One region of the Blautia fusiformis genome, then DNA from elsewhere that is predicted to be linked to it. Evidence: riboswitches for the same ligand, from Rfam matches in the RefSeq annotation. Region 1 holds a riboswitch; the other holds the start of a gene.
The links. Region 1 has a riboswitch for thiamine pyrophosphate ahead of thiW (energy coupling factor transporter S component ThiW). Riboswitches for the same ligand answer to the same signal wherever they lie in the genome.

Region 1 (16,135 bases):
TCCAAACTGATTATGCTTCAGAGTTTTGATCCAGTAAAAGCCCTCTTTCTGATAGCCCCGGAGGATTTTTTCCTGCTCCCTGGGAATCTGAAATTTATGTTCTTCCATTGTCTGCATGTTCCGGATCAACGCACGAAAGGCATTGTCCTTCTCTACCTTGATCAGATCGCCGCCCTTCAGCTGACTGTCCAGATACATAGCACGATAGGCCGGAACCTGAGTCTTTCCTTTTTTCAGTTCACGATCACTGATCTGCAGTCCATTTTTCAGAGCAGAAAGCTCCCTGAGCTGACCATCGGAAACATCCAGAAAGCTGCCATCCTTCAGGCGGAAATATTTTTTCCTGCGATCGTACCTGGAAAGAATATCAAAAAGCTGCGCCTGATCCATCCCCTCCACATCCAGATCCAGGTTCAGAAGTCCGGCTGACAGAGAAACACCAAGACGGATATTTGGCAGCTTTGTCACCCGCATCTGTTTGATCGCCTGGGAAATATAGACAGCTGCAACTTTCTGCATGGCGAGGATGCCTTCGGTAAGAAGCTGATAGAGTTTTTCTTCAGAATCTGTCGCACTTTCCCGTCCCTGAATATGCAGTACTGAATTAATATCTGCGCTGTTCATATCCACAGGTACCTCTTCTACAAACGGCTTCTCCGTCTTCCCGGCCCGGCAGTCCAGGGCCAGCTCCAGCCGCTGTGCGTCATACCCGTTAAAATACCTCGACAGCAGTGCAAACACCCTCATCTCTCCTGGAATATCCCTGGTGCGGGCAGACACATCTCGGTCAAAAACCGAAAATTTATCCTTCCCGTAAACAGAAAATGCCTTACAGGTGATCCAGTCACGCTCCGGCGCATCCAGATAGATCTCATATGCAGCCTTGTAGCATTCAAGACCTGTTTCTTCCGGGAAATCCCTGAGATCACAGTGGAAAAATTTTTTCAGGGAAGGAAGCAGCTCACGCACAAACGCAGGCACATCCGGTTCATCAATAAAGCCTCGGCCTGCAGGAAGCCGCTCCAGACAGGCAACAAATTCCTCCACTGCTCCAAGCTCCTGCCTGGAAACCAGATATACCTTCGCATTATCAAAATACATATGATACCGTATGCCTGTCACACTGTATACCGGCGCGATCTCAAGAGATAACCCCTGATCCTTCTTCCGGATCATCAGCGTCCTGTCCGGAATTTCTCTGACAGAATGCCATGTTGTCTCCGGATCATTGTTCATTTTGAACTTGAAACTTTTTTCGCCAAGTATAAGAAGCAGATCCTCAAGTTCTTTTCTGTCAACGGTAAGATCCCTCACCTTTTCCACAGCTATATTCTTCAGCTGTTCATATCTGGACATGTAAGTGCCGTGATGATTCTCGACCCATTCCCGGATAAAGGCCAGCACGCTTCTGGATCCTTCTGAAAAGGCTTCATCTGAATGGATAAATTCCAGATTTTTTCCATAAGAAACCTTCTCATTATGATCCAGATTCCACACAAAGGCCAACACATCCTTGAGGATATATTTTTTCTCACAGCCAACGCGGAATTCCACGGTAAAACAATTTCTCACAGAATTAAATTTCAGGCAGGTTTCCAGCTCCACCCTGCCAAAATACGGATCCCCGGAAAACGGAAGCATACGGCTGTATAGCTGGCGATTAAGGAGGCTTTTCAGCTCAACGGTGGTTTTCGTTGCAGGCTGCCCTGGTCCGGATAAAGCAGCCGGAAATGCTGTTCCGCTGAATAACTCTGCCTGCTTCTGTTCCTCATCCTGCTGTCTGCGGATTTCCACACGCTCATAGGCCTTACGGTCTCCATATTCCAGAAGCACTGCCACGCAATGCTTACAGATTCCGGAATAGCTGCGAAAGGCCGGGCAGTCACAGTATGCTTCTTTTATGCGGTCCGCTTCTGTATCATACTGAAAGCCTGTATTGTATACATTACGCCCACTTCCCTTCACTGCTGCAGATATTTTATCCACAGCTCCTTCCGACTTAATATCCAGCGACTGGATCCTCTTTCCGGTACGGTAAATATCAAGACCTCTCTGATATGCCGTTGTATTACAAAGTGCCCGTATGGCTGTTCGTTTAAGCATGCATCTTTCCCTTCTTTTCTTATCGCGTTTCTTCCATTATAAAAGGAGACCTGCACTGTGACAAGTCTCCTTATAGTACTCATTGATATCTCATTCCTGATCTGCCTATAGCATTTCCATAAAATCCCGCATCAGGTTCAGCTGCTCTGAAATGAATTGCTGCATCAGACGTTCCCGTCATACGTTGGTACAGATAACTTTCTCAGCAGGCTTTCCTTCTTGCTTCATCCTCTTTCCGCTCTTCTCCGACTTCTGTCATCAGATACGGATCAAGAACCTCTTCCAGCTCTTTCTCAGTCATGATCCCTTGTTCCAGAACAAGTTCCCGGACAGACTTGCCAGTTTTTACTGCAGTTTTTGCGATGGTTGCAGACGCCTTGTAGCCAATATGCGGGCAAAGAGCCGTTGCGATTCCTGCACTGCTTTCCATCAGGTCTTTGCAGTGTTTGCGGTTTGCGGTGATTCCTGTGATGCAGTTTACGATCAATGTATCCACTGCTTTTTCCAGAGTCGTAATGGATTCAAAAAGATTACAAAATACAACCGGCTCAAAAGCATTCAGCTCCAGCTGTCCGGCTTCTGCCGCCATGGTAATGGTGGTATCATGTCCTACGATGTGGAAAGCAACCTGGCTTACTACCTCCGGAATGACCGGATTTACCTTACCTGGCATGATGGAAGACCCATTCTGCTTTGCCGGAAGATTGATCTCACCAAATCCGGTTTTCGGGCCGGAAGACATCAGTCGAAGATCGTTGCACATCTTGGAAAGATCCACCGCACAGGTTTTTACTACACCGGATACGGCAACAAAGCCGTCCAGATTTTCTGTTGCGTCAAAAAGGTCCTCAGCCTGTTTCAGCGGATAACCTGTAAGCTTTTCCAGATTTGGCACGATCTTATAAAAATAAGAATCAGAAACATTGATAGCAGTTCCCACTGCAGTTCCTCCAAGGTTTACGGTATACATTTCCCTGTGAGCCTTTTCGATACGTTTCCGGTCTCTGGAAACCATAGACGCATAACCGTGGAACACCTGGCCAAGACGGATCGGAACTGCATCCTGAAGCTGTGTACGTCCCATAGTGATCACATCATCGAACTCCTCTGCCTTTTTTGCAAGCTCCTTCTCAAGTCTTATCAGTGCTTTTTCCAGAGGTGCAAGAAGATCCAGAACGGTAAGCTTACCGGCCGTCGGGATCACATCATTGGTGGACTGCGCCATGTTTACGTGATCATTTGGATGGACCATTTTATAGCTGCCCTTCGGACATCCGAGGATCTCACCGGCTCTGTTTGCGATCACCTCATTCATATTCATATTTGCGCTGGTTCCGGCACCACCCTGAATGGCATCTACGATAAATTCCTCAGCCAGTTTTCCTGCGATCACTTCATCACAGGCTCTGACGATGGCATCTGCCTTATCCTCCGGAAGAAGCCCTGCATTATTATTAGTGATAGCTGCTGCCTTTTTAATCTGTGCCAGATTCCTGATAAATACCGGATGAAGCTTTGTACCTGTAATAGGAAAATTCTGTTTTGCCCTTAAAGCCTGAACTCCGTAATAAGCCTCTGCAGGCACTTCCATAGTTCCGATTGAATCTGCTTCCAGTCTTGTTTCTGTTGTCATTTTGTCATCCCTCTTCTTTCTTCTGATCCTGTGCACATCTGATTTGCCCGTCCTCTGATCTCATTTTTTCAGTCCGACGGATATTCACTGTTTACAAATCATTCTGTTATTTTCATTTTTATCAGCAGCTGTTTTTCTGATGCCTAAGAAACTAACACTTTCTTTGTGGCTTGTAAATACTTTTAAGGGAAAACCATGATTATCCGTGTTTTTCAATAGTTTACATTAATCTTTTTAAGAATTTCTTTTATTTTTCTTATTTTTATTAAGTCGTTTCTTGTGTTGTGATAACACACGCAGTATAATCAATACAGAAAAACATATTTTCAATCCACTTCCCTACGCAGCTCTGTACCAGTTACAAATAACATTTTTCATCGAAAGGATACATTCTACATGGAACACAAACTCGACAACATCGACCGAAAGATCATCGAAATGCTTCAGAAGAACGCCCGCACTCCGGTAAAGGAAATCGCAAAGGAAGTCTTCCTCTCATCCCCCGCTGTCTCCGCCAGGATCGAACACCTCGAAAAAAACGGGCTGATCACAGGCTACCACGCCCAGATCAACCCAGTATTTCTCGGTTATCATATAAAAGCATTCATCAACCTGGAAGTAGAACCCAACCAAAAAAAAGACTTCTATCCCTTCATCCAGTCCATCCCAAACGTCATCGAATGCAACTGCGTCACCGGCGATTACTCCATGCTCATCGAAGTAGCCTTCCGCTCCACCATGGAACTGGACCACTTCATCAACGAACTCCAGCAGTTCGGCCGCACCAAAACACAGATCGTATTCTCCACCAGCGTAGAACACAGAGATCTGCCGGTGGAGTAACCCCCACCGGCATTTTTTATAAACCATATCACATTGCTCTACCAGCCGACAGCGAAGCGCCTCAGACAACCGGAAACTCAGCCTTTCCTCCCAGGCATCCAGCGCAGCGCTGATGCCTCATCGCATTCCCGGCAGACCACTCAACCCAACATTTACACCCAAACTCCCGAGCAGCCACCCTCCCCTGACGCCTTGAAAAACCAGCCCGTGAGGCGTGTGCTGCCTGTCGCCGGACTCTGCAGGAGGGGAGCTGATTCTTGGCTGGCGGAAATCTGCGTTGTTTTTCAAAAGTCCGCTGTCTGAGCGGCTGCAAGACGCGAGTTCGGACTTTTGGAAAACGGTTTTAGCAGAATTCCGGCAGCCTAGAAGCCAGCCCCCGACGAAGCCCCGGCGACAGGCAGCACACGCCTCACGGGCGTCCGTATTTCAACAAAAAAAGAACAGCAATGAACCTCAAATCCACCACTGCTCTTCACTCATGTCCTAAATCACTTTCCCATCAAAGCAACAATCTTCTCCTTCAGCTCCCGCGCATTCTTCTTAGGATCCTCCGCCTTCATGATCGCAGAAACAACCGCCATACCACTCATACCGGCGCCCTCAAGCACATCCATATTCCCGGCATTCAATCCCCCGATCGCAACCGCAGGAATCGGAACCGCCTCACAGATATCCTTCAACGTAGAAACCTTGGTAAGGATCGTCACCACCTTAGTAGTAGTAGGATAAATCGCCCCCACACCAAGATAATCCGCACCATCCTCATAAGCCTTCACAGCAGCCTCCACCGTCTTGGCAGTAGCCCCCACGATCTTATCCGGTCCCATCAGCTTCCTTGCCACAGCAACCGGAATATCAGAAGCTCCAACATGCACACCAGCCGCATCACAGGCCAGCGCCACATCCACACGATCATCAATGATCAGTGGCACATTGTAACGATCTGTGATCTCCTTCACCTTAAAAGCCTTATCCAGATACTCCCGTCCACCCTTATTCTTCTCGCGAAGCTGGACCAGAGTCACACCACCCTTACAAGCCTCCTCAACCGTACGAAGCAAAGACTCCTCCGTATGATAAGAACTATCCGTCACCAGATACAACGTTACATCCAAATCTTTTCTATCCATCCTAATCCCCTCTTTTTCAGTACATTTCAATCTTCAACAGATCCAGCAGCTGTCGATCCGAAAGCCCATAGATCTCATCCAGCAGATTTACCTGAAAGCTTCCCGGACCGCGGGAAATCTTCTCCGCTTCCTCGCCGGCGATACCCATAAGTGCAGTACCAAGCACTGCCGCAGCCAGATAATTCCCGGATCTCCCATTTAATTCCATCTCAACGCCAGACCAGACACCTGCCTCTATACTATCCGTCATCTCTTTCGCAATATTATCTTCGCACCCCGGCAAAAACGCCGCAGTCAGTGCACCGACCATACAGCCGGTTCCTGTGATCCCGGACAGCGCCGCACTGCCATTTTGTACCAGAACAACCCGTTCACCATCCGTAACAAAATCCTGTTTCCCGGTAGCCAGCACGATTGCCTGATTATTTCTGGAAAAAGCCTGAAGCACTTCACTGACTCCATCGATATTTTCCTCAGTCAGAGCATCCTCGACACCCGCATCGATTCCGATCGCATGAGACGGCAGCCCGGAAACAGCCAGAAGCTCTGACATATTTCCCTTCAGCACTGCCGGATGACCGATCCTTAAAAGCTCCCGTGCCAGATCCAGCCTGAGATCACTGCAGGCAACCCCTACCAGGTCCAGAAGAACCGGAATCTTATTTTCCATCGCTGTTCTCATAGAACGCTTCATTGACTCGATCCTGGCATCGGTAATATTCCCGAGATTCAGCATCAGCGCACCAGCCGATGCCGTAATATCTGTCACCTCTGCCGGATGCTCCGCCATGATCGGCCTTGCACCTACTGCAAGGACCACGTTGGCACAGTCATGGATCGAGATCGGATTGGTGATGCAATGGATCAGCGGCTTTTCTTCTTTAATTCGCTTTCGCAGTTGTAAAATTCTTTGTCTCATATGTTTTTGAACCCAAAGCTGCCTGGAATTTCACCAGAAGACCTGCTTTACTCAGAGCCTTCAGGAAAATATAGGCAACACATCCTCCCATTGTGGTTGCTGCAAGGAACATCGGCGTATAATAAAATGCTGTCAGTCCGCCTCTTCCCATCAGGAATGCCATCACCGGATAAGAAACCATGGATCCGATGATACCCGTTCCAAAGATCTCACCGATCACCGCGCAGATGATCTTGCCTTTGGAAAGTCTGTAGAACACACCTGAAAGGAATGCGCCAAATACTGCACCGGTCAGTGCAAGTGGCGGGATTCCCATGAACATCATACGGATCACGCCGATCATGGTCGCACAGAGAAGGGAATACCACGGTCCCATCAGAACCGAGCATACGATATTGACAAGATGCGCCGTGGGGCACATTCCCTCAATCCTCAGGATCGGTGAAATAACGACACCGATCGCAACCATCATTGCCAGCATTACCATACGAAGCGTGTGCATCCTTTGTTTTTCCATAGTGTTTTTCCTCCCTGAAATATCAGGCAGAACCCTGTCAGATCCGGGCAAAAGCTTCCCGTCTGCTGCAGTCTGCCCTTAGATTTTGGCGGTCGAAGTTCCCTTACTTCCTCTCACTCCGAAAACACGGATTCCCATCGCTTACATGATCCTTCCGGAAAAATCCTCCGGAATATCACTCTCCTGCCAGACATTAAGGCGCTCCCCTTCCTGCCCGCTCTTTCGCAGAAGCTCCACATGCAGTCTCTGTCACTTTCACATCCCCCCATTGTCAGACCATTCCAGTTCCATTCCTGCATCCGAAAAGAGCGCATCCCATGGCAAACTCCACGGAGACACGCTCTCAGATCACAATCCCTCCGTTGGCATTACCCAAATCAGGTACGGTCGAAGATCTATCTTCCTCTCAGCCTGTCACACAAGCTCCCGCTGGCTCTTTTCTTTTCTGTTTTTCAATATAGCACACACCTATCCCGTTGTCAAACCTCCACTGCTTATTGCTCTTTGCACTCCCGCCGGAGACGTTACTGTTCACTCCGTTCTCAGCAACACGCTTCGCGATGCACAGAATTTATGCTAATCGCATAAATTCGCGCGGTATGTCTCGGGTTTTCTGTGACCTTCGCTCACAAAAAACACCTCGCGGAATATTACCAGTAAACAGTAACCCGGAAACTTTCCTAATTCAGTTAAACAATTATTTTGGCATAAAAAACTCCCTGCTTCACTACTTTTCATAGTAAAACAGGAAGTATATAAATCTTATTTTGAAATCTCGTCGATCAGACGCAGCTCCTCAGCTGTAAACGGTGCACAGTGGATCGCTTTCACATTATCAAGGATCTGCTGCGGCTTGGAAGCTCCGATCAGAACACTGGTAACTTCCTTATGCTGAAGCAGCCAGCCAAGTGCCATATCAGCCAGCTTCTCTCCACGCTGGGCTGCCAGATCGTTCAGTCTCCGAATCTGATCCAGACGCTCCGGCGTCAGCACACTTTCCTTAAGGAATCTTCCATCTTTGCGGATACGGCTGTCCTCCGGGATCCCGTTCAGGTAACGGTCTGTCAGCTGTCCCTGAGCAAGAGGGCTAAAGGTGATCAGACCTTTTTTCAAAATGCCGGTGGTTCTCTTGAGACCGTTTTCTTCCACTGTTCTGTCAAAAATGGAATACCGGTTCTGGTTGATCACAAAGGGACATTTCAGATCCTTCAGGATCGCTGCCGCCTGGCTTAAGGTTTTTCCATCATAATTGGAAAGTCCCACATAAAGGGCCTTGCCCTGCTGAACCGCTGTTGCCAGCGCCCCCATAGTCTCCTCAAGCGGAGTCTCCGGGTCCATTCTGTGATGGTAAAAAATATCCACATATTCCAGACCCATGCGCTTCAGGCTCTGGTCAAGGCTTGCCAGAAGATACTTGCGGCTGCCCCAGTTTCCATAAGGGCCCTCCCACATATCATAGCCTGCCTTTGTTGTGATGATCAGCTCATCACGGTATGGCATCAGTTCTTCTTTCAGGATCTTGCCGAAATTCCGTTCCGCACTTCCATAGGCAGGTCCGTAATTATTGGCAAGGTCAAACTGTGTGATACCATTGTCAAAAGCTGTGAAACACAGCTGCTTCATGTTTTCATAATCAGAAGTATCTCCGAAATTATGCCATAATCCAAGAGACACCTTCGGAAGCATCAGGCCGCTTTCACCGCAGCGGTTGTACTCCATAGTTTCGTAGCGTTCCTTTGCAGGTGTGTACATAAAAAAGACCTCCCATAATGTAGCATGATTTACATTTTCTGTAACTACTTTTACTATACTTCACCGGCCCTTATTTCGCAAAACGGATCATATTCCAGCTGTGTTTTGTAAATACTGCCTCCAGTTTTCCGCCGTCCAGCTTTGAGCACTCTGCACTGGCTTTTACAGGAACTACATTCTCGGGCTGCGCCTCTGTATTGACTGCCTGAAGATTATCGTTACTCAGCACGATATGCTCTACGATCTTATATCCCTCAAACTGTCTTAAGTCACAGGAAATTTCCATATCCTCATCCAGGCTCTTGTTCACTGCAAAAATCGTCAGCGTATCCTTTTCCTCATCCCAGACACATACAGAATCCAGATATGGAGCTTCGCCATAAGTCTTGCTCTCATATACCGGTGTGAGAACCTGTGTATTGAGGACGGTTCCTCTTCCAAACACGCTGGTCAGCATATATGGATAAAAGATCGTCTGGCGCCATGCACCGGTGTCGGAGGTCATGATCGGCGCAATAACATTTACCAGCTGTGCCATGCAGGCGATCTTTACACGATCTGCATGACGGAGAAGTGTGATCAGCATACTTCCCACAAGAAGTGCATCCTCAAAGTTATAAACATCCTCCAGCTGATGGGGCGCCTGTACCCATTTTTCCAGCTTCTTGTCCTGCTCATTGCTGTGGTACCATACGTTCCACTCGTCAAAGGAAAGGTTGATCTGTTTTTTGCCATGTTTCTTTGCTTTTACGGCGTCACAGATGGAAACCACACCGGAGATAAAATCATCCATACCTTTGGAGCATGCCAGGAAATCTGCGCTGTCCCCGTCCCGATTTCCGTAGTACTGGTGAAGTGAAAGATAATCCACCTGATCGTAAGCCTCGTCAAGAACCGTATACTCCCATGAGCCAAAGGTAGGCATTTCCAGATTGGAGCTTCCGCATGCAACAGTCTCAACCTCCGGATCCATAAATTTCATCAGGCGGGCAGTCTCTGCTGCAACTCTTCCGTACTCTGACGCAGTTTTATGTCCCATCTGCCACGGACCATCCATCTCGTTTCCGAGACACCATAATTTGATATCATGCGGCTGTTCATAGCCGTGAGCCTTACGGAGATCACTGTAATAGGTACCACCCTTAAAGTTACAGTATTCCAGAAGATTTTTCGCATCCTCCGGTCCTCTTGTTCCCAGGTTTACTGCCATCATCACATCGCTGCCGGCTTTTCTGGACCAGTCCATAAACTCATTGAGACCAAACTGATTGGTCTCGATCACACCCCAGGCCAGCTCCGTTCTGGACGGACGCTGAGCTTTCGGCCCGACACTATCCTCCCAGCGGAATCCGGATACAAAATTTCCGCCCGGATAACGAACGATCGGTACCTGAATCTCTTTTACCAGCTCCAGAGTATCCTTCCGGAAGCCCTGCTCATCAGAAAGGGGACTGCCTTCCTGATAAATGCCCTCATAAACCGCACGTCCGAGATGTTCTATAAAGGAACCATAGATCCTTTTGTCTGTTTTTCCGGTGAGGAAATATTTGTCCACGATGATCTGCGCTTTTTTCATTGTAAAAATCCTCCTGTAAATTATTATTTTCTGCTGCTACCGCATTTAGCTCTGTTTCCGATTCCGCCGTATACCGGCTCTTACGCCTCTGTTTGCTCACACCCTCCCAGGCAGACCGGAAATCAACCGTTTCTATGTTTCATTTTACCATCCTGTTCTATCCATACCAGTGATTATCTTCCGAAACAGTTGACTTTTTTTCCGGTAAGATTTATCGTAAAGACAGTCTTACAAGATGGACGTCCCTCTGTCACTTTACTCTATACTTCCAGGCAGAAAGTTCTTTACAATGCCACAGTCGGATTGTCTGATCTACGTAATGAAAGGAGCCCGGCATTTCCATGGATTTTACCTTAAATTTCTGCGAATACAACCGTTCCAACTCCGATTATGACAGGATTTTCCGTCCGGAGGGAAGCGGTGATTATCTTTTTCTTTTATTTAAAACACCAATGAAGGTTTATCTGGGCAGTCAGCTTACCGTTACCCGGGAAAATGCCTGTATCTTTTATACCCCAGGAAATCCCCAGCATTATCAGGCTGTGCGAAAATTCCGGAACAGTTATGTCCATTTTTCCTGCGGAGAAAATCTGGCAAAACGGTTCGGACTTCCCTGCAACGAGATTTTTTACCCTAATGACTGCCAGGAGATCGATCGCTGTATCCGGAAACTGCAGCATGAATATCTGGCCAGAGAAGCTTTTTCCCGGGATTATGAATATGCTCTGCTCTGCCAGCTGATGATCACTGCCACACGGGAACTCCGTAGTACAGATGCCGGCAGTTCTTCCGACTCGGAGCTATACAGCCTGTTCCAGAAGATCCGCCTGGAAATGCTCACCAATTACGAAAAGCCATGGACAACAGAAAAGCTCTGCGCCATGGCTAATCTCGAAAAAAGTCAGTTTTATTCCTGTTACCGGAATTTTTTTGACAGCACCCCTCATGCTGACCTGAATCTGCTCCGTCTGGAAAAAGCCAAAAATCTGCTCACCAACGAAGCTCTGCCTGTTCAACAGGTGGCTCTACTGTGCGGATTTTCAAATCTCTCCCACTTCAGCCGGTACTTCCGAAAGAACTGTGGCTGTTCGCCCAGTGAGTGGGCACGCCGCCCTTGACCAAAAGGATATTCACACTCTGCATTCACTGCGCAGGCAATTTGTCTGATCTGATCACCGTGCCGCATTACACTTCTCATAAGCAAACAGTGCCGCACCAAGCGCACCACAAAGCTGTGCCTCATCACAGATATAAAGCTTCGCTCCCAGCTTCTCCTCCAATGCCTGGATGATACCTTTATTTCTGGCAACACCACCGGTCATCATGTATTCTCCCGGATTCTTTTTGCCAAGGCGGGCTGCAAGAGCTCCTACCTTGGAAGCAACAGATACATTCAGACCATGGATGATATCTGCCACGTCCTTATTCTGGGCAACCAGGGAAACTACCTCGGACTCTGCAAATACAGTACACATGCTTGAGATCACTACGTTCTCTTTCCACTCCAGGCCACGGGTACTCATCTCCTCCAGGGAAAGTCCAAGAGTACGGGCCATCATTTCCAGGAATCGTCCGGTTCCTGCTGCACATTTATCGTTCATCAGGAAATTTTTTACCGCACCGTTCTCGTCAATGCTGATCGCCTTGATATCCTGACCGCCGATGTCGATAACTGTACGCACATTCGGATTCAGATAATGGGCTCCCTTTGCGTGACAGGTAATCTCTGTGATACTGTCATCACCACTGTCAATATAGGCACGTCCATATCCGGTAGTAACGATACGCACGATATCTTCTTTCCTGATCCCTGCTTTTTCCACGGCCATCTCCAGGCTCTTCTCTGCACTCATCATAGCGCCGCCGCCTGTGGGAATGATCATGGTCGATTTAATTTTTCCGTCTTTATCCAGGATCACAACATCCGTACTTGTGGAACCGCTGTCGATCCCTGCCACATAATAAACTCCTGATTCCATTTTTTTCCTTATCTCCTCGCTGATTCCTTTTGATGGGTCCATATCCTCAGAGCCTTCCAGGGTCTCCGCAAAAGCCTGCACTCTGGTAAGGAGCTGTCCTGCACTCTGGCTTGTAAAATCTGTCTCGATCTTCAGAAGCGGAACCTTGATATCACGCTTGATGCTTGCATACTCAAATCCATAATAGTCGCAGAATTTAATAGTATGATAAATGATTCCCTTCAGGTTCGGATCCAGATACAGCCGGTTTCTTCGGGTGCTGTTGTTCATACGGAAGCAGGGCATCTGGGAAAGAAGTGCATCCGCATAAGCCAGGAACATGGCATCGTCTTCCATTTTTTCCAGCTCCTCACGGATCACTGCAAGACGTCTTCCACCTGTACAGGTCAGGTTTTCCACATCCATGCGGATATTATCCCGGATCATTTTTTCCAGGATGCCGCTGACACGGACACCCAGAACACCGATATACGGCTGGTTATCCACAGGCTCATGGGAAAAAGCGTTCAGAAATCCACTTCTGTCGAAGGTTTTCCCCGAAAATTTCTCATAAGCTTTCTTCAGACGGTGGATGCCCTGGGCAAGCTTCACCTTTTCACAGTCGTTATCCTCATGAGGCATGTCCAGCATGTACAGAAATTTACATTTACCGGTACTTTCCACAATGTCGTACACACGGCGCATGGAATCACAGCAGTTAACAAGAACAAGCTGCTCCACCTTTCCCTCCAGCACTGCCTGGATCACAGATTTTCCGAAGCCGCAGAGATTGGCATGGGCAATCTGGTCCGAAAGTTCAAAATTCTCCGGCATTTCCTCAAGAACCGCACATTCCTCGCCAAAGCCCTTAAAAAGCTCCAGCGGTGTATATTTACAGACGTAATGTATCATGATCTCTTTCCCTCCTTACCTTCTGACAGCATTTCCAGATATGCCTGAAGTCGTGTGGATACCTGGCCGTCACTGGAATTGGCCGGGTTGCAGCCGTCACCGTCCAGGACCATGGTTGGAAGTCCTGCATTTTCCAGAGAATTTTTGATCAGGCTGGAAGCTCCGATGGTTCCCTTGCAGCCCCAATGTGCAAAAAGGATCCCGCCGTCTGCCTCTGTAAGGTCCGCCAGCTCCTGGGCGCGCCGGATTCTCTGCTTCACACTTCCGTTGTAAATGCAGTTGACCATTTTTTCCGCAAGGGCCTCATAAGGATCCGAGGCCTGCATCCGCTGAAAGCCGTCTGCGACAAAATCACAGGCACTGATGTGCACGTTCCGGCTGTAATTAAATACATCCTTTACCGGCTCCTGCAAAAACGGCATCATATGCATCCACAAAATATGAAGCCCTTCCCCCTTTGGCGCCTTCTTCACATCCTCAAGAAGCATTTTTGTGTATTTCAGGGATTCCTCTGAGCCAGCCAGAAGATGGCACATAAAGATCGCATACAGCTCATTTGTCAGGGAAGTCACCGGATCGTGATCCTTTCTGAGTGCAAGCTGGCGGCTGTAATAGGAGGCCGCTTCATTGCTGTTGGCAACTGCACGCTGTACCGACTGCTCGGAGATTTTTTTCCCGCCTATATCCTCCAGGAATTTCTTCATCTCGCGGAGCTGATCTGCAACATAGCTGATGGAATCCTGATTTTTTTCATAGGGTACGTCAATATAAAAGCCCGGGATCTGATATTTCTGCTTCAGATAAGGAAACGTCATCATGTTTCCATCGCAGGCAAGGTTTGTGTAGATGGTACATTTGGGCTTCGGTACCAGTCCTGTCATGGACGCTCCCAGAAAAACTCTGTGATAGGAGCACATGGTTTCCGGAAAGCCCTCTGATTCCGTCTGTGCCAGAAATGCCTGCTCGCACCTGGTTCCGGCGATGAAGCAGGACATTGCCTCCACGGAATACGGAGTGATCCCTGCTGCTGTCAGAAGTTCTCCCGGTACAAAAATACTCACAAGAGCAGTATCGTCCGGTTTTGCAAGGGCTTTGATAATATTCTGCATAACTACACGGGCTACATACTGTCCCGAAGCCGGAAGCTTCCTGTCAGGAAAAAGCTGCAGACGTTTTTCCTGAAGCCGGTAGCCAGTGAGAAGAAGTTTTCGTGCTTTTTCCGGGTCCCTGATGGATTCCTCTCCCACCATATCCCCAAATTTCTTTATAATATCCAATCTGTCACACCCTCCATCAAGTCAAAAAATCTATTATAAGTCTGTCAGACGCTTACCCGAAATTTTGTCTCAGACAAAATCCTGTAGCATTATCATCGTCTGGATGGTATAAAGATTCTACCTGTCAGACCAATATTTTTATTATAAAGATATTTTTTTCAAATGTAAACACGCCAATTTTTACAAATTTGAAGCCTTTTGCACATATCAAAACATCAAAATGCAGATTTTCCCCAAAACTATCATTCCTTTTCGTGGAAAACCTGCATTTGTCTTATCACCTTATTTTCTGCTCTATTTTTTCCATTACTCTATGTCACATCTGATGACGTACCACCTTATATTCATCTCCGGAACGATAATACGGACATTCCTTGTAATCACTGCTCACAAAACGATAATATTCATCCTCATCCAGATTGACATCACAGTAATATTCATCACACTCTTCATCATATGTATAGTTTGCACAGTATTCGCAGCTGGTTCCCTTCATGTTTGTTTCTCCTCTCTTTGCAGAAAAGTATTTCTCCCTGCTGTTCTCATGATTATATAATAAAAAAAGGAAGAATTCCATTACTGAAATCCTCCCTTTTTTTATATATCAGAACATTCCGTTCGCAGTCTTATATTTGTAAAGCATCTCCGCATGATTCTGCTCTTCCACCTGGATATCTGCCAGAAGCTTCCTCACACCACTGTCTTCAAAAGCAAAAACCTCCGAGTTGTATTCTCCGGAAATCAGCTTTTCTGTTCCGATACAGTCTGTTGCAAGAAAAGCATCGTGTTCTTTATCCTCTGAGGACATCACAGATGTGTAAGTAGCCTTTGGCTGGTAATCACGGCCGTCACTGTCATTACAGTTTACCTGTGGAACTGTGCCGGAAAGCACCTGGCTCAGGGAATCGTAATGCTCCTGCTCTTTTTTCTGAAGAGTCTGAAATAAGCTTTTAAGCTCCGGATCCCTGGCCTGCTGTGCGTATTTTCCGTATTTTTCAATGCAGCTTTTTTCCTGTGTCTGAAGATCCTGGATCACTGTGCGTTCTTTTTCCTTTAATATCATTATGATCATCCTTTCTTTTGATAATAATGATAGTATGGTTTGGAAACGCGATTTTATTCATATTTTACGCAGTCAGGATCTCCATCAGTGCTCCGTAAAGGTCCTTTTCCAGTTCCATAGACTGAAGCTCCGACAGAAGAACCGGCAGCTTCTTTCCGGCTGTGATCAGCTGATATAATCTGTCCTTCAGCACAAAACCAATCTCTGCCTGGTTCAGGAAATCAAAGATACGTTTCTCTATACGATTATCCGCTACATCTCCTGCGAGAATGATCTGCACCTCTGCTGCTGTATCTGCTGCCACTTCCACACAGATCTTCTGAAGCTTCTCCTCATATTTTACAGCAGCCTCAGTCTCTGCTCCGTTAACCAGAACCTTCACAGTATCTGTGCCTGTTTTCGCAAAATTACAGAACTCCACGGTATAAGTTCTCTTTGCCGGGATCAGCTCT
Region 2 (16,135 bases), on a different contig from region 1:
GAATGCGCTGCTCTGATAGATTGGAACCTGTGTTGCACCCTGTGGATATTTCTCGTTGGTGCCGTGGAGCAGCCCTGTATTAAAGCCGTATTCGTTCATAGCCTCTTCCCTTTCTTTTGTTGACACTTATATTAACCTACTATTCATAGTATGTCAATAGGAAAACGGGATTAAATGTATTTTTTTGTGTACACAACTATACGACAGCATGATACAATTATAACAGTTACGATAATTACAGCACCAAAAGAAAGATGCCCGCAGGCATACAAACCTACATTAAGAATAGGAGGTGATTCCTATCAATATAAACCCGAAGCTCCGGAATATTTTTCACTCTTTATTCAGTCCCACCCTTGATTTCCGCGTCCGGCTGTTCAACATCCTCGCCTTGGGAGGTACTGTGATCAGCCTGATCATGGCCTTTCTCAGTCTCGGGACCGGTTCCTGGGGAAATGTACTGATCAATTTTGCGCTGGTTGCAATCTCCGGAGGGCTTTTTCTTTATTCCTATTACAGTGGAAAATATCAGCGCTGCTACCTGATCACCATTGTCGTGATCTTTCTGCTCGTTTTTCCGGTGATGTTTTTTACCAGCGGCGGTTATCGTGGCGGCATGCCGGCATTCTTTGTGTTTGCTATTATTTTTACCGTGCTGATGCTGGAAAAAAGACGCGCTCTGATCGTTTCCCTGCTGGAGATCCTCCTTTATATGGGACTGTGTCTGGTTGCATACCATTTCCCGGACACTGTAACTCCTTTTGCCACGGAAGCAGACCGGCTGGCAGATATCCTTCTGGCGTTTGTCTCTGTAAGTATTGTCTGCGGCAGTGTTCTCTATTTTCATCTGAAGGAATATAACCAGCAGCAGCTCCTTCTGGAGGAACAGAATCTGCGACTGCGCTCCCTTGATAATGCCAAGTCCACCTTCCTGACCACCGTTGCCCATGAGATTAAAAATCCTCTGAGTTCCATTTCCCTCCACGCGCGGGACACCTCCGAGCTCCTTGAGGAAGAGCCTCTGGATTTCTCTCTTATGCAGGAAAATCTCCGCACCATTGAACAGTCGGTAATGCGGATCGACCGGATCGTGCTGGATCTGATGGATACGGTTTCCATTGAGCAGGGGCGGCTTGCCCTTTCCCTTGTCTCATCAGATCTGTCCGGTCTTTTGTATTCTGTAAAAAAAGACTACTGCAGTCATCCAAGCTCAAAGAACAATCAGCTGGTCCTTACGACACAATCCGGACTCCCGGAAATCTCTGCTGATCCGGAACGGCTGATCCAGGTTGTCACCAATCTGATCTCCAATGCAGAGCGTCACACCCAAAACGGAACCATCACCATTTCTCTTACCGGCGAACCGGGCTGGCAGACCATCTGCGTCTCCGACACCGGAACCGGCATGTCAGAAGAAATGCGAAAAAACGCACTCAAGGGTTATGTTTCCGCTGATAAGGATTACTGGCGGCACGGCATAGGCCTCTATGTCTGTCATCAGATCATCACTGCCCATGGCGGCAAAATATGGCTGAAAAGTAAAGAAGGCGAGGGAACTCAGGTGTTCTTCTCACTTCCGGAGGAGGAATCATAAATGAATGAAAAGAAATCACTTATCCTTATAGTCGAGGATGAAGAACAGGTGCTGAATACCAACTGCCGGATGCTGCGGCGCCGTGGCTACGATGTCCGCACTGCACAGACAGCCGCCGAAGCCTGTCATCAGCTTGAAGAACAGCTGCCGGATCTTCTTATCCTGGACATTATGCTTCCGGACGGAAACGGTCTGGATATCTGCCGCCGCTTCCGCGAAAAAACCATGAATCCGGTTCTTTTTCTCACCGGAAAAAGTGATATCCGGGATCGGGTAGAAGGACTTCAGCAGGGAGGCGACTATTATCTCACCAAACCTTATAATTTCGATGAATTTCTGGCCGTGATCCAGATGCTTCTGGAACGCCAGAAACGAATGGAAGAAAAAATAAAAGAAAAATTTCAGTCCTCCCGTCAGATCACCATCGGCAGCCTGCGGCTGGATCTTTCGGACGGCCATGCATATCTCAATAATGCCGACACAGGCCTTACCCGGACCGAATTCTCTCTGCTGCGTCTCCTTGCAGAAAACCAGGAGAAGATTTTTTCTGCAAAGGAGCTCTACGAAGCGGTATGGGGCAGCTGTGCAGGAACAGATACCAGCACGGTACGGCGGCATATCTTTAACCTCCGGACCAAGATCGGTGCCGAAGATACCGATGAGTATGACATTGTCTCGGTTTATGGGAAGGGATATCTTTTTACCTGCCGGTAAGCCGGCCTTTTCACGATCGGATAGCATATTTCCAGACCTGTACGCAGCTTTCCGTAAATGTCTCTTTTTCTTCACATTTCCGGATATCGGGATCTGTCTGTTACAATGTACTTAACAGACAGATCTTTTTTATTTGTAAAAATTTATGATCAAAGAATAGTAAGCAGCTAACTGCTGCGCAATTTATCAGGAGGTGCCTATGCATAAAAAAATCTTAGTTCTTTTAACAGGCGCGATCGCTCTTTCCATATCTGCAATCCCGGTCCTCGCTTCTGACCCTCCAACCGATGACGGTCAGCACATCTGGCAGGATGAAAACGGAGATTACTGGTACCGCAATGGTTCCGAGGATGAATATATCGGGGAAGGTAATTATGCCCCTGACCCGGATTCCGGTGAACTGATGGAAGGCAACGATGCCGGCTGGACCGAACAGGACGGTTATTTTGAGCCTCATTATTATTATGAGGACGGCAGTGTGTGGCTGGAAGATGCCACCGGAACCACATATATTGGCTCCAGAGATAAATATTATATTGATGACTACGGCAATCTTCAGGAATATTCCGATTCTGAAACTGATTCCTCCTCCGGAGATTCTTCAGAAGAATCCTCCGATACCAGTGGAAACTCCTCCTCGCAGGATTCCGATTCTTCATACCCAAATTCCTCTTCCGATACAAACACGGAAGATTCCTCTGAATCGGAAAAGCGCGGCGAGCTTCATATGCGGGTTGGATTCCCTGCCGATGATACGATCAGAGAATCCATGCCCGAAAAAGAAGGTTATTTCGAGCAGCGTTCCGTAAATGGCGGAAAAAGCACTGCCTTTGTTTTAAAAGTACCGAATTCCTCTCTGGAGGATTCTTCCCTGAAGGGTTTTCTGGCAGAATACTATCCGGTAAAGGGTGAGATCATCACCAAAAAGGATCTTACCTTTGAATCTTATCCTGCCACGAAATATCAATACTTAACCGAAGTCAACGAAGAAGAAAAAAATGTAGATGCTCTTGTATGCCAGACTGACGATTATACATTCGGACTTTTTGTCCTGACTCCGTCAGACACCTATGATAAGGCCGCCGAAAAGGAAGCCACAGAGCTGATCAAATCCATAGATTTCGTTTACGCAGAGCGTGTGGATATGGCCATGACGGATTACTTCCAGGTCCTCACTCCGGAGCGCTGGAAATATCTCTGCCGTTATGAAACAACCGAAACCGAAAATGGTGGATATAAACTGACTTATTACAATGAGGATGTTCCTGTACTGACTCTGGAAGCCAGATATTACGATGGCGAAGACCAGCCTCTGGACAGTGTATGGCAGGGCTATCTCGGCCGTATCGAAACCGTCGACGGCAAAAAATACGATCTTCTGTCCACCATCAGCCAGTACTCCAAGGACGCCTCTGATGAATGGAAGGAAATGTATGACACTTATCTGGATGTCATAAACGGGATCCGTATAATGGACGGCTGTTCCCTGACCGAAGGAAGCCATGCCTGATCCCTTGTGATTCACATTGTCCCCTCTGCCGTTATTTTGCAGACCGGAAGATCCATAGCTGCATGAGATGTTGACAGTGCTATATATCAGATATAGATTTTCCAGTCGCAAAAGGCACATCATATTTACATAAAAGAAGCTGCAAACTCTGTTTTTTCACTGTTCTGCAGCTTCTTTGTGTTATTCCGTCCGACTATATCTTCTGCTGTCTATCCTTCGTAAATCTGATCAAAAATCCCTCCATCTGAGAAATGTGTTTCCTGTGCCTTTTTCCATCCGCCGAAATCATCAATGGTGACAAGATTGATGTCCAGATTAAACACATCGGAGTATTCCTTCAGAATATCCTGGTTTGACGGACGGTAATAATTATCACCGGCGATCCTCTGTGCTTCATCGGAATAGAGATAATTCAGATATTCCTCTGCCACATCTCTGGTGCCTCTTTTGTCTACGACTTTATCGACTACTGCTACAGATGGCTGTGCAAGGATGCTGATGCTTGGTGTTACGATCTCGTAGTCGTCCGGATAATCCTTTACGGAAAGATAGGCTTCATTTTCCCAGGCGATCAGTACATCACCCTGTCCGTTTTCCACGAAAGAGGTCGTTGCGCCTCTGGCTCCGGTGTCCAGGACAAGTACGTTTTTGTAAAGATCTCCGATGAATTCTTTAATTTTGTCCTCGTCTCCGTTATATTTATCTTTTGCATAGGCCCAGGCTGCCAGATAGTTCCATCTTGCTCCGCCGGAGGTTTTCGGGTTTGGTGTGATCACACCTACGTCTTTCTTTACCAGATCGTCCCAGTCTTTGATGTTCTTCGGATTTCCTTTTCTCACAAGAAATACAATAGTCGAAGTGTAGGGAGCGCTGTCCTCCGGAAATTCATCCACCCATCCGTCATCGATGAGTCCTGCATCCTGGATCGCATCCACATCATACTCCAGTGCCAGTGTTACCACATCTGCTTCCAGTCCGTTGGCAACCTCAAGTGCCTGTTTTCCTGAGCCTCCGTGGGATTGTGTGATGTCCACATCCTGCCCTGTCTTTTCTTTCCAATGCTTCTGAAAGATCTTATTATACTGTTCATAGAGCTCTCTGGTGGGGTCATAGGATACGTTTGTAATGCTGACACTGTCCGCCGCATAAGCGGTTGCTCCTGTAAGACTTCCGATGGTTACTGCTGCCAAAAGGGCTGCTGTTGCTGATTTCCATTTTCTTTTCATAATACTTTTCCTCCTGTTTTTCTGCCTTTATTTTTGTTGTTGGCTTATTATAAACACGAGTAAGTCTTTATGAAAACTATAGAATCGGAAACCGTTTTCATGCTATCCAAAATTCCTGGTATTCCTACCTTAAAAAACAGCAGAAAAATCCCGGAAATCGGTAAATAAACATATGATTCCGTATAAAAATTTCCATTTCAGAATATTTACAGAAAACGTAATCAGCCTTGTATTTACAGTATTTCTGGTGATTTTTTATTTGATATTCAATTCTTCCAGCAGCTTTTTCATATAATTTTCATCTTTCATAGCCTTATCAAGGTCTTCTGTACGGTTCTCTTCCAGAAGTTTTTTTGACAAAAGCAGTCCCTGCTCCATTCCTTTTTTCATTCCTTTTTCCATTCCCTCATCCAACAACATCTGTCCAAGTCTTGTCATAGATATAACCTCCTTAATCTCATCCAGATCTTTACTATCCAAAAACTTATCTGCCAGAGTATATAACATTGCCATTGTTTTTTCTGCTGTTAGGCCACGTTTCTTTTTGGATAGTATAACTGCTTCTTTGATTTTTTCCTTAATCTTCATATTCCCAGACATTAATGGTGTCAACGATAGGCTTGCATAATCTTCTTCCGTAAGCTCTGTTCCGTCTTCTTGTTTTTGTCGTATTTTTTCAAAAACCTCATCTGCATTTCTATCCTTGAGATATATCGGTTGTATCCGATATGTAAACAGTCCCATATTCAATTCTGTCTTAACCGATTTGATTCCACCTGAATAAATCACATAGGTTATAACATTTTTTCCTGTTTTATGTGAATATACCGCATCATAGGCAAGAAATCTGCGCAAATCATTTTCTCCCTTGTCGGTTGTCTGGAATTCTATATGAATATAAAATCCTTCTTTAGTCAGAAATGTAAAATCCATATATAAAGAATGAATAGTAAGTTCTATCAGCTCTGTAGGACCAAGATTCACAAATTCATAGTCAATTCCAAGACTTTTCAGGATCGTATCACGGAAATAATCAAATCCCATTTTCATAATAGCATCTTCATGTTTTGTATTTGCCATGTGGCACCTCTTTTTTAGTTCAGTATCGTTATCGGCTGTGCCTTGAAAATGCTTTTGTAATTTTACTCTGACTCTTTATCTTATGTGAATTTTATTATTCTTAATCGTCCTCCTTGTTATATTTATTTTATCAGACCCGGACTAAAAAATCATCATTACTCTTCCGACAAATTCTTCCTTTATTTTCTATCCGTTTTTATTTTATGGTTATCCACACCCACCCCGGAGAAACATTCTCCGGGGTGGGTGGTTTTCCACATATTCCACAGAAGTTATCCTCTTCTGTCGTGTTTTCACAGATAAATATAGTCGTTCATGACTGGCTGCAGTCCGTGGTCTTTCAGGGCGTTGAAGACTTCGTCCACAGACCTTCCGTCGGAAATCTCAAACTGATCATCACCTTTATCCTCAATATCATCCACATGGCTTCCGATTCCGGTGCTGACACCTGCAGAGATCTTGGTTGCTGCGATATTCACCAGATTGTCACGGACACGCTCACACTCTCTGGTGGATACAGTAATACTTGCAAACGGCATAAACAGACGATATGCACAAACTACCTGCAAAAGCTGCGGTTCGTGTACATCCTTCGGGTTGATCCTGTCGTTGTTGATGATCGGACGAAGTCTCGGGCAGGAAAAAGCGATCTCTGCGTGTGGATATTTTCTCTGCAGAAGATATGCATGATATCCCGTTGCAAAAGCATCCTTGCGGAAATCATCCAGTCCCAGAAGTGCCGCAAAACCAACACCTCGCATGCCGCCTTTTAACGCACGCTCCTGTGTATTTAACCTGTATGGAAAAATCCTCTTGTGGCCTGCCAGATGCAGAGTTTCGTATTTATCAGAATTATAAGTCTCCTGGAAAACTGTCACATAATCTGCGCCGCATTTGTGAAGATATGCGTACTCATCAGAATTCATCGGATACACCTCAAGACCGACTACCTTGAAATATTTCCGGGCGATCTCACAAGCCTTTCCGATATATTCCACATTAGATTTCGTTTTGCTCTCTCCGGTAAGAATCAAGATCTCCTGGAGTCCGGTTTCTGCAATGGCTGCCATCTCTTTCTCGATCTCATCTGCATTCAGCTGTGCGCGGCGGATCTTGTTGTGGCAATTAAATCCACAGTAAATACAGTAGTTCTCACAGTAGTTTGCAATGTAGATCGGTGTAAACATGCAGATACTGTTTCCAAAATGTTTCCTTGTTTCGATCCGTGCAGCCTGTGCGATTTCTTCCAGAAGAGGCAGCGCTGCCGGTGAAAGCAGTGCTTTAAAATCCTCCGGTGTACGGTTGTCATGAACAAGCGCTCTCCGTACATCCGCTTCTGTGTACTTATCATAATCATATGCGTTCATTGCGGAAATAACCTGATCCATTACATCAGATTCTTCCAGCTGTTCCATATCCGGAAGGTACTTCATGTGATCGATACGGTTCTTTTTCATATCTTCCAGAATTTCTTCATTTACAATACTTTCATTAAAATGGCCGTCCTGCTGACTGGCCTGTACTGTTTCTGCCATTGTTGTTGTGTCGCTCCTCTCGTACTTTTATTATTTTCAAATTTGTAATATTTCAGTATCTGTTTTTAGCCATTCGTTTTCTTTTCTGCTCTGGTTGATCTGCATCAAGTGAATATTCGCAATCCGCTTTCGCTACACAGATTTCCCCTTAATAACCGTATATTTCCGAGTCTTTCAATATACTGTCATTATTTTACTCATGCAAAAATCCGGTCAGCGGTGAGGATGCACTTGCACCTCTCTCCAGAGTTCTTCCCATACCGGAAAGATATGCACTTCTTCCTGCCTCAATAGCTTTCTTAAAGGCTTCCGCCATAACACGGACGTCTCCTGCAGTTGCAATGGCTGTATTTGCCATAACTGCTGCAGCACCCATTTCCATAGCCTCACATGCCTGTGACGGGCGGCCGATTCCTGCGTCCACGATGATCGGAAGGTCGATCTCGTCGATAAGGATCTGGATGAATTCTTTTGTACAGATTCCTTTGTTGGAACCGATTGGAGAGCCAAGTGGCATTACACAGGCAGCTCCTGCATTCACCAGATCTCTGGCTGCATTCAGATCCGGATACATGTATGGCATAACTACAAAGCCCTCTTTTGCAAGGATCTCTGTTGCCTTGATGGTCTCGTAATTATCCGGAAGAAGATATTTGGAGTCATGGATAACTTCGATCTTTACAAAATCTCCGCATCCAAGCTCGCGGGAAAGTCTTGCGATACGAACTGCCTCTTCTGCATTTCTGGCGCCGGACGTATTCGGAAGAAGCGTAACATTCTTCGGAATATAGTCCAGAATGTTCGCAAGTCCACCCTCATTTGCACGGCGCAGGGCAAGTGTTACGATCTGAGTTCCTGCTTTTTCAATACATGCTTTTACAAGCTCCAGGGAAAATTTTCCGGAACCAAGGATAAAACGGGAAGTAAACTCATGGCCTCCCAGGATCAGTTTGTCTTCATTTGTGTTTGCTGTTGTCATTTTTTATGTCCACCTTTCTTTATCTGTTTGCAGAAAATATTTCCACCGATTTATAACCAGCGCCTTCTTCTGCCAGATCATTCTTCATCTGCATTTTTTCAGTAACTTATCTGTCAGTTACTGCCGTGGTATATCTACCTAATTTTATCTCTATAGCGACATCAGCAGCTTCCGCCGCCCATAAACTGCAGAATCTCCACAACATCGCCATCTTTCAGTACTGTTGTATCGTAAGTGTCTCTCTTAATGATCTCTTCATTCAGCTCTACTACAACCTGCACCGGAACATAGTTACATGCTTCCAGATATTCTGTTACTGTCACCGGCTTTTCCAATGTTCTGCTTTCACCATTTACTGTGATCATGATCTCTCCTTTCCGGAAACTTCAAAAGCTATTCGTCAATAAAAAAGAGTTCACAAAGAAATACACCCGCGGTGGTGCACCCCTTCATGAACTCAGTTCACTCTCAAATTTCCCAATATTCAATTGTCGATACCGGGGTTAAAAGCATTCGCTCTTGATCCCTTCCCTGTAAATCCTGATCTTACGTATTCAATCGGATAAAAACATCCGCATCCAATAAAAAAGGAGATACACCAAAGTATCTCCCGTAAATCCATCTTATACGTTCCTACGTTGGCATTATCCAAATCAGGTATAAGGGTCGAAGTTGAAGACTTCCTCTCAGCCTGCCATCACAAGCTCCCCTGTTATTTACATGAGTTAGTATAAAACGATTTCTAATCAATGTCAAGTCGGAAAGATTTAAGCTACCTTTCACCTTTCACTGTCTGATTTGCAAGACAGAATTCTTATAATTCAGGAATCACTGTCGTCCATAGATGATTTCCTATTTTCTGGAAATCCCCCTCCAGTGACATCACAGTTACTACTACATCTTTGTCAGGAAACGCCAGACAGAACTGACCATAATTTCCATCGGATCGATAGGAACCGGCTTCCGGATTCATGACAAACTGATATCCATATCCAAAACCGGAATAAAGATTTCCCGGGCTTCCTGCCGCTGAATTATCCACCAGATTGGACGTTGCCATCTTCATGTATGACTCTGGCACCAGCTGTTTTCCATTATAATTTCCCTTGTGAAGAATCATCTGTCCATACCGGGTAAACTCATCAATATTCACATAAAGTCCATTAGCCGCATGCACATGCCCTTTCGGACACAAAGTCCAGTCTGGATTTCCAATTCCAAGCGGCTCAAAAAAGCGATTTCTCAAATATTCCAGAAGATTAACTCCCGCACGTTTTTCAATCGCACAGCTGATCATATAAGTATTAAAATTACTGTACAGCCATTCTGTTCCCGGTTTTTTTATCACTTTCGCATTCTCGAAGAAATATCGGATCCAGTCCGGAGTTGTGTAACGCTCCGGCCAGTCACAGAAAAACAGAGAGCTTTCCAAACCTGTAGTCATTGTCAGCATATTTTCCAGCGTTACATCCCCCAGATATCCTTCCGGATTCTCCGGTGCATACTCTGGAAAAATATCCACAATCTTCTCATCAAGTCGAATCAGCCCTTCATCAAGTGCGATTCCTGCCGCACAGGACACAACACCCTTGCAGGCAGACCAGGTGTTAAGGCGTGTCTTGACCGGCATTCTTTTATATTCTGCCGTTAACTGTCCTTCACGCCATATCTGCGCATACATAACATTGAGATTTTCTTTTAAAGTTTTGATAGCAAATTCATTGATCAGGTTCTGGTCTTTATTCATAAACATTAATCCTCCCACACACTTGTTTCCATCTTTACATCAGGACTTACACTTCTAAACCATCCGTAAGCCATGCATACTACAATGGCTATCAGACTGATGATTACTACCGGAAGTTTCAGGCTTCTGCAAGAATTGATAAAAATGCAGATATATGCAAACAGGCTCAAACAGCAGAGGAAATAATATTTTCCGTTAGAAATATGCATTGGTGATTTTTCCCATGCTTCTGCATGTTTTTTCGGAAGCTGGAAATACGCATAAATCTGCAGAAATGCCAATGCTGATGCCAGAAGCATAATATTATTTACAACATCACTGATAGAAAAGTCCAGTAACACAGGTAATATTCTCATAAGATAAGTAAATGTCATCAGTTTCCAGTAAGCCCCTCTTCTGTTCTGAGCTGCCCATGATTTCGGAAGCCATCCATCTTTACAGGACTGTGCAACCGGAATACAGTTATTGGAAATTGTTGAATTAATGGATGAAGACAGTGCAAGTACCGGACCACCAATCATAAATACTGTGAAAAGTGCCGGATTTAAAATATTTTTTGCAACCAGGGTAAGCGGCTGTCCGGCTACCTGATCCAGAGGAAGCACACCACTTGCTACAATTGCAACACCGCCATATACAACCATCAGTGTCGGAATACAGTACAGAAGTGCCTTTGGAATATCTTTATGCGCTTCTTTTGCCTGTTTACCATAATTCATAATGCAGGAATATCCGTTTGTTGAATATACATACAGCATGATTGCGGAAAAGAATCCGGATGGACCATTGGAGAAAAAGTCTGGTGCTGTAAACTCAAACACCGGATTTTTCAGCTGGAGGCATCCCAGAACAATAAACAGACCAAGTGCAACAAACAGCAGGATAACCAGAATTTTCTGTACCTTCGCCATTACATCCACACCACACAGATTGATGGCAAAGAACACACTCAGGGCTGCAATTCCAAACCATTTCGCATTAATCTGCGGCCACAGGGAATTTGCATACATACCAATTGCCACACCATAAGTCGCCAGATTGATCGTCTGTGGCAAAAATCCTACTGCATACATACCGGCAACTCGTTTGCCGGCCATATCTCCTACCAGAGAATAAAATCCTCCTCCAAGTTTCAGTGTAGATGTGATCCATGGAATTGGTGCAATCATCATAAATCCCCAGATACATGCAGCTACATATGCCAACCATGCTGACTGACCAGTCAAAAGAATTGCCGGTCCGATCAGTGTCAGAACACCCGATCCAATCGCCTGTCCTACACCGATTGTATAAAGATCACTTCGTTTCAGGTAACCTGTTTTTTCTTTTATTTCCTTTACTGTTGACGACATAAAAGCCCCCCTTTTTTATTGACTTTAACATTAATAGTGTAATTAATTCTTTTTCTGACGTCATGTGAATTATTTAATGCTATATTAGCATCTAGGTTTCAAGATTTCTATTGACAATATTATTAAAAATACACACTTTAATTTGTGCATTATTTACATCTTTTTTATATTAAGAAGAATTTTTTACTCCATTATATTGTAATCAAACTTTACACCTGTTATAATTTATTATACTAATCGTACAATACAGGAGGTTTTCATGAAAATAGAACAGTTGATCCGTGAAAAAGTATCTTTCCTTTCTGCCGGTCAGAAGAAAGTCGCCGAATATATATTACAACACCTTGATTCATTCAGTTATTCCACCCTTGCGAAACTCAGCAAGGAAATTTCCGTAAGCGAAACCACTATCATACGCCTTGCCTATTCCCTGGGATTTGAAAGTTTTTCTGAAATGCAGCGTACTGTACAGAATGATATTCTTTCCGTTCCTACGGTTATAACAGACGATTCACGGCTGGATAGCGGAAATTTTTATCAAAACATCATTGCCAACGAACTCCACTCCATGGAAAGCTGGGCATCTCATCTGAATCAGGAAGATATGGATCAGATTGTTACCCATCTGAGCAATGCCAAAAAACGCCTCATTGTTGGTGCACGCTCTTCCTACAGTGCCGCTCTCTGGATGGGAACTCTGTTGAATCAGCTTCTTGGAAATACCAAGGTGGTTCACGAATTTTACGATTCCAATTTCGAATATCTCACAGAAGCATCCGAGGATACAGTTGTTCTTCTGATCTCTTTTGCCCGCTATACCAAATGGTCTCTGAAATATGCACAGATTGCCAAAAATCATGGTGCAAAGATACTCGCCATCACAGACAGCATTTCATCACCGGCATGGGCGCTGGCAGACCACGCTATCATTACAGAGATCAATCTCAATGAAATGGGATTTAACTCCTTCTCATGCCTCTATTGTCTGTTTGACAGTATTGTTGCAAAAATCCGCAAAACCAGGTGCAAATCCATCAGTACACGACTTCATGACCTAGAAGAACTTTATTCAGACTTTGATCTTTTTTACGAATAATAATTTCAGGGGGGGGATTATCATGCAGGAAATTTTAGATATTTTTCTTGAGAAATCAAAGCAACATCATTCCAATATCATCTACGCACAGATATATAAAAATGATCTTCTAAAAGAAGAATTCAGACTTTTTCCGGTCAAAACCCGTTTAAATATATGGTCTATCAGCAAGCCTTTTGTTGCAATGGCCGCAGGTATCGCAGAACGTGAAGGACTGATCACTCTTGATGAATACATTTATCCCTGGTTTGAAAAATATTTCCCTTCCGACCCTTCTGAAAATCTGTACAAGATAAAGATCCGTGATCTTCTTACCATGTCATCCGGTCAGAAAGATCCGCTCTTTTTCTGCGATGGACCAGAGCGATACAGAGAAAAGGACTGGGTGAGATATTTCTTTCAAAATGATTCTTTTCCATATACACCCGGTACTCATTTTGTGTACAGCAATTTTTGTTCCTATATTTTATCTGTTCTTCTGGAAGAGAAATCCGGAACGGGTCTGCTGAATTATCTGCGATATCGTTTCTTTGAACCGGTTGGCATTCCGAATCCGGACTGGACCCTCTGCCCTCAGGGACATTGTATGGCAGCTAACGGACTGTATCTGACGATTGATGAATTGGCTCGTTTTGGACATCTGCTTCTGCATGAGGGTTCCCTGAACGGAAAACAGATCGTCCCAAAAAAATTCGTGATTGATGCCTGTCAGAAACATATCGATTCTTACAATCCACTGACGGAGCATCCGGATTACCAGAGCTATGGTTATGGATATTTCATATATATGGGACCTATGGAAGATACACTGATCCTGTCCGGCAATTACGGCCAATACTGCGTCGTTGATAAAAAACGTCAGATGGTATCCTGTGTCATGTCCCTAGATGGCAATGACCACAAAAAAATCCGTGATGATCTGGTAGATTCCCTTGCAGAATATTACGGTGTGAAAATTTCACATATATAAAAAAATGCCACTCCGCGGCCACATCATATGATATTCGCAATCCGCTAGCGCTACTTGCTCATAAAAAAATGCCGCTCCCGCGGCCACATCATATGTTATTCGCAATCCGCTAACGCTACTTGCTCATAAAAAAATGCCGCTCCGCGGCATTTTTTTATATCACTAACCAATCCTCAACCATAGCTGTATTATGTAGCAGTACTGCCTCATTTCCCTTCGTTACAAAAATCCTCTGCACAAACACATCCACAACTTCGCCTTCCCGGACGGGTTCTTCGTCAAGGCTTCTTCTGGCGCTGAGTGTGGTGTTTCCTACACGGACTTTCAGTTCCAGGCTGCTGCCGCGGAATGCGACTCGTTCTACGATGCCCTCTGTTGCGGAGCTTTTATATTTCTGTTCCTCGTTCTTCTTAGTCACTTTTACAAACTCCGGACGGACAATGGCTTTTTCGCCTCCCGGAACTTCCTCGAAGTGATTGAACACCTGGTAATCATCGATCACAGAAGTCTGCCCGAAAAATCCCGCCGTAAACGCAGTATCCGGATTCTGATAAACCTCCAGTGGAGTTCCCTTCTGCTCGATCCGTCCACGGTTGGTAATAATAATTTCATCCGCCACCTCAATAGCCTCATCCTGGTCATGAGTAACAAAAATACTGGTGATCCCCAGCTTCTCGATCATATCCTTCAGCCAGCTTCGAAGCTCCGTACGGATCTTTGCATCGATCGCCGCAAAAGGCTCATCCAGAAGGAGAAGCTGCGGATTCGGAGCCAGAGCCCGGGCAAAAGCCACTCGCTGTCTCTGACCACCGGACAGCTGACTCGGATATCTTTTCTCCAGGCCCTTCAGCCCGATCAGCTCTACCAGTTCCATAACCCTCTGCTTAATATACTTCTTGTCCGCCTTCTGTACCTTCAGGCCAAATGCAATATTATCATACACCGTCATATACCGGAAAAGAGCATAATTCTGGAACACAAATCCAATGCCTCGCTCGCTGGCAGGCACATCATTGACCACTCTTCCGTCGATGATGATCTCCCCGCTGTCTGGCTGCTCCAGACCGGCGATCATACGGAGAATCGTAGTTTTTCCGCTTCCGCTGGGCCCCAGAAGACCGATCAGCTTCCCCTTTTCGATGCCAAAGCTTACATTATCAGATGCCTTGTAATCCCCATATGTTTTATTGATATTTTTTAACTCAACGTACATCGCCCTTTTCCCCCTTTCCTTTATGCTCCAGAACATTTCTTGCGATCAGAAGGATCACCGCCAGGATCACCAGGATCGAAGAAACCGCAAATGCCGGAACATACTGGAATTCGTTATAAAGAATTTCCACATGAAGCGGAAGTGTATTTGTTTTTCCACGGAGATGTCCGGACAGTACGGACACAGCTCCAAACTCTCCCATGGCTCTGGCTGTACACAGCACAACACCATAGAGAAATGCCCACTTGATATGCGGAAATGTCACCTTGGTAAAAATCGTCCAGCCTTTTGCTCCCATCAGTGCTGCCGCCTCTTCCTCATCGGACCCTATGGATTCCAGAACCGGTATGATCTCTCTGGACACAAATGGAAATGTGACAAAGATCGTTGCCAGGACAATTCCAGGAACTGCAAACACGATCTGTATCCCTGCACTTTCAAGAACAGAATAAAGAGGACTCTGCTTTCCAAAAACCAGGATATAGATAAGACCTGCGATAACCGGTGATACTGTAACCGGAACATCGATCAAAGTGGTAAGGAGCTTTTTTCCCCGAAAATGAAATCTGGTCATTGCCCATGCCGCACACAGACCAAAGATCGTGTTGCATACAACAGCCGCAGCCGTCGCCCCAATGGTCAGCTTCAGCGCTTTCAGCGTGTACTCATCTGTCACCGCCTGCACGTAGCACTGCCAGCCCTTGCTCAGCGCCTGGGTTACAACAACCACCAGAGGCAGTACCAGCATCACAAAAAGAAAGATCACGGAAATCCCGATAAGGATCCATTTCACCGGCCCGGAAGCCTGCTTCTTTTTTTCATCCATTATGCATCCCTCCCTCTGATACGTTTCGTATTTCTTGCCTGCACCAGATTCACACCAAACAGGATCAGAAATGATACTGCCAGTGTAACCAGTGCGATAGCTGTTGCGCTTTCATAGTCAAACTCCTGAAGCTTTGACATGATGATCAGCGGCGTGATCTCTGTATAATAAGGCTTGTTTCCTGCGATAAAAACAACACTTCCGTATTCTCCCAGGCAGCGTCCGAAGGCAAGTCCCGCCCCGGAAAGCATTGCCGGCAGAAGCTCCGGAAGAATAACTCTGCGAAAAACGGT

Region 2: it holds a riboswitch for thiamine pyrophosphate, as region 1 does, so the genes downstream of both, thiS (sulfur carrier protein ThiS) here and thiW (energy coupling factor transporter S component ThiW) in region 1, are expected to answer to the same signal.

The regions. Positions count from the first base shown of each region.
Region 1 is NZ_JAJEPT010000018.1:380-16,514, reverse strand. Features, by position in the region: gene LKD46_RS14025 (SNF2-related protein) at 1-2,103, opposite strand, end outside; gene LKD46_RS14020 (aspartate ammonia-lyase) at 2,306-3,736, opposite strand; gene LKD46_RS14015 (Lrp/AsnC family transcriptional regulator) at 4,133-4,579, shown strand; gene thiE (thiamine phosphate synthase) at 5,068-5,709, opposite strand; gene LKD46_RS14005 (hydroxyethylthiazole kinase) at 5,726-6,628, opposite strand; gene thiW (energy coupling factor transporter S component ThiW) at 6,591-7,145, opposite strand; TPP riboswitch at 7,483-7,585, opposite strand; gene LKD46_RS13995 (aldo/keto reductase) at 7,908-8,897, opposite strand; gene arfA (arabinosylfuranosidase ArfA) at 8,968-10,473, opposite strand; gene LKD46_RS13985 (helix-turn-helix domain-containing protein) at 10,815-11,591, shown strand; gene LKD46_RS13980 (acyl-CoA dehydratase activase) at 11,646-13,343, opposite strand; gene LKD46_RS13975 (2-hydroxyacyl-CoA dehydratase subunit D) at 13,340-14,620, opposite strand; gene LKD46_RS13970 (DUF6472 family protein) at 14,937-15,116, opposite strand; gene LKD46_RS13965 (ferritin-like domain-containing protein) at 15,225-15,683, opposite strand; gene LKD46_RS13960 (DUF5110 domain-containing protein) at 15,748-16,135, opposite strand, start outside.
Region 2 is NZ_JAJEPT010000020.1:40,721-56,855, reverse strand. Features, by position in the region: gene LKD46_RS14740 (O-acetylhomoserine aminocarboxypropyltransferase/cysteine synthase family protein) at 1-99, opposite strand, end outside; gene LKD46_RS14735 (sensor histidine kinase) at 404-1,594, shown strand; gene LKD46_RS14730 (response regulator transcription factor) at 1,595-2,308, shown strand; gene LKD46_RS14725 (hypothetical protein) at 2,508-3,818, shown strand; gene LKD46_RS14720 (sulfate ABC transporter substrate-binding protein) at 4,028-5,044, opposite strand; gene LKD46_RS14715 (RpnC/YadD family protein) at 5,300-6,124, opposite strand; gene thiH (2-iminoacetate synthase ThiH) at 6,418-7,659, opposite strand; gene LKD46_RS14705 (thiazole synthase) at 7,853-8,638, opposite strand; gene thiS (sulfur carrier protein ThiS) at 8,800-9,003, opposite strand; TPP riboswitch at 9,252-9,359, opposite strand; gene LKD46_RS14695 (serine hydrolase domain-containing protein) at 9,453-10,385, opposite strand; gene LKD46_RS14690 (APC family permease) at 10,391-11,737, opposite strand; gene LKD46_RS14685 (MurR/RpiR family transcriptional regulator) at 11,997-12,833, shown strand; gene LKD46_RS14680 (serine hydrolase domain-containing protein) at 12,856-13,803, shown strand; gene LKD46_RS14675 (ABC transporter ATP-binding protein) at 13,958-15,016, opposite strand; gene cysW (sulfate ABC transporter permease subunit CysW) at 15,006-15,842, opposite strand; gene cysT (sulfate ABC transporter permease subunit CysT) at 15,842-16,135, opposite strand, start outside.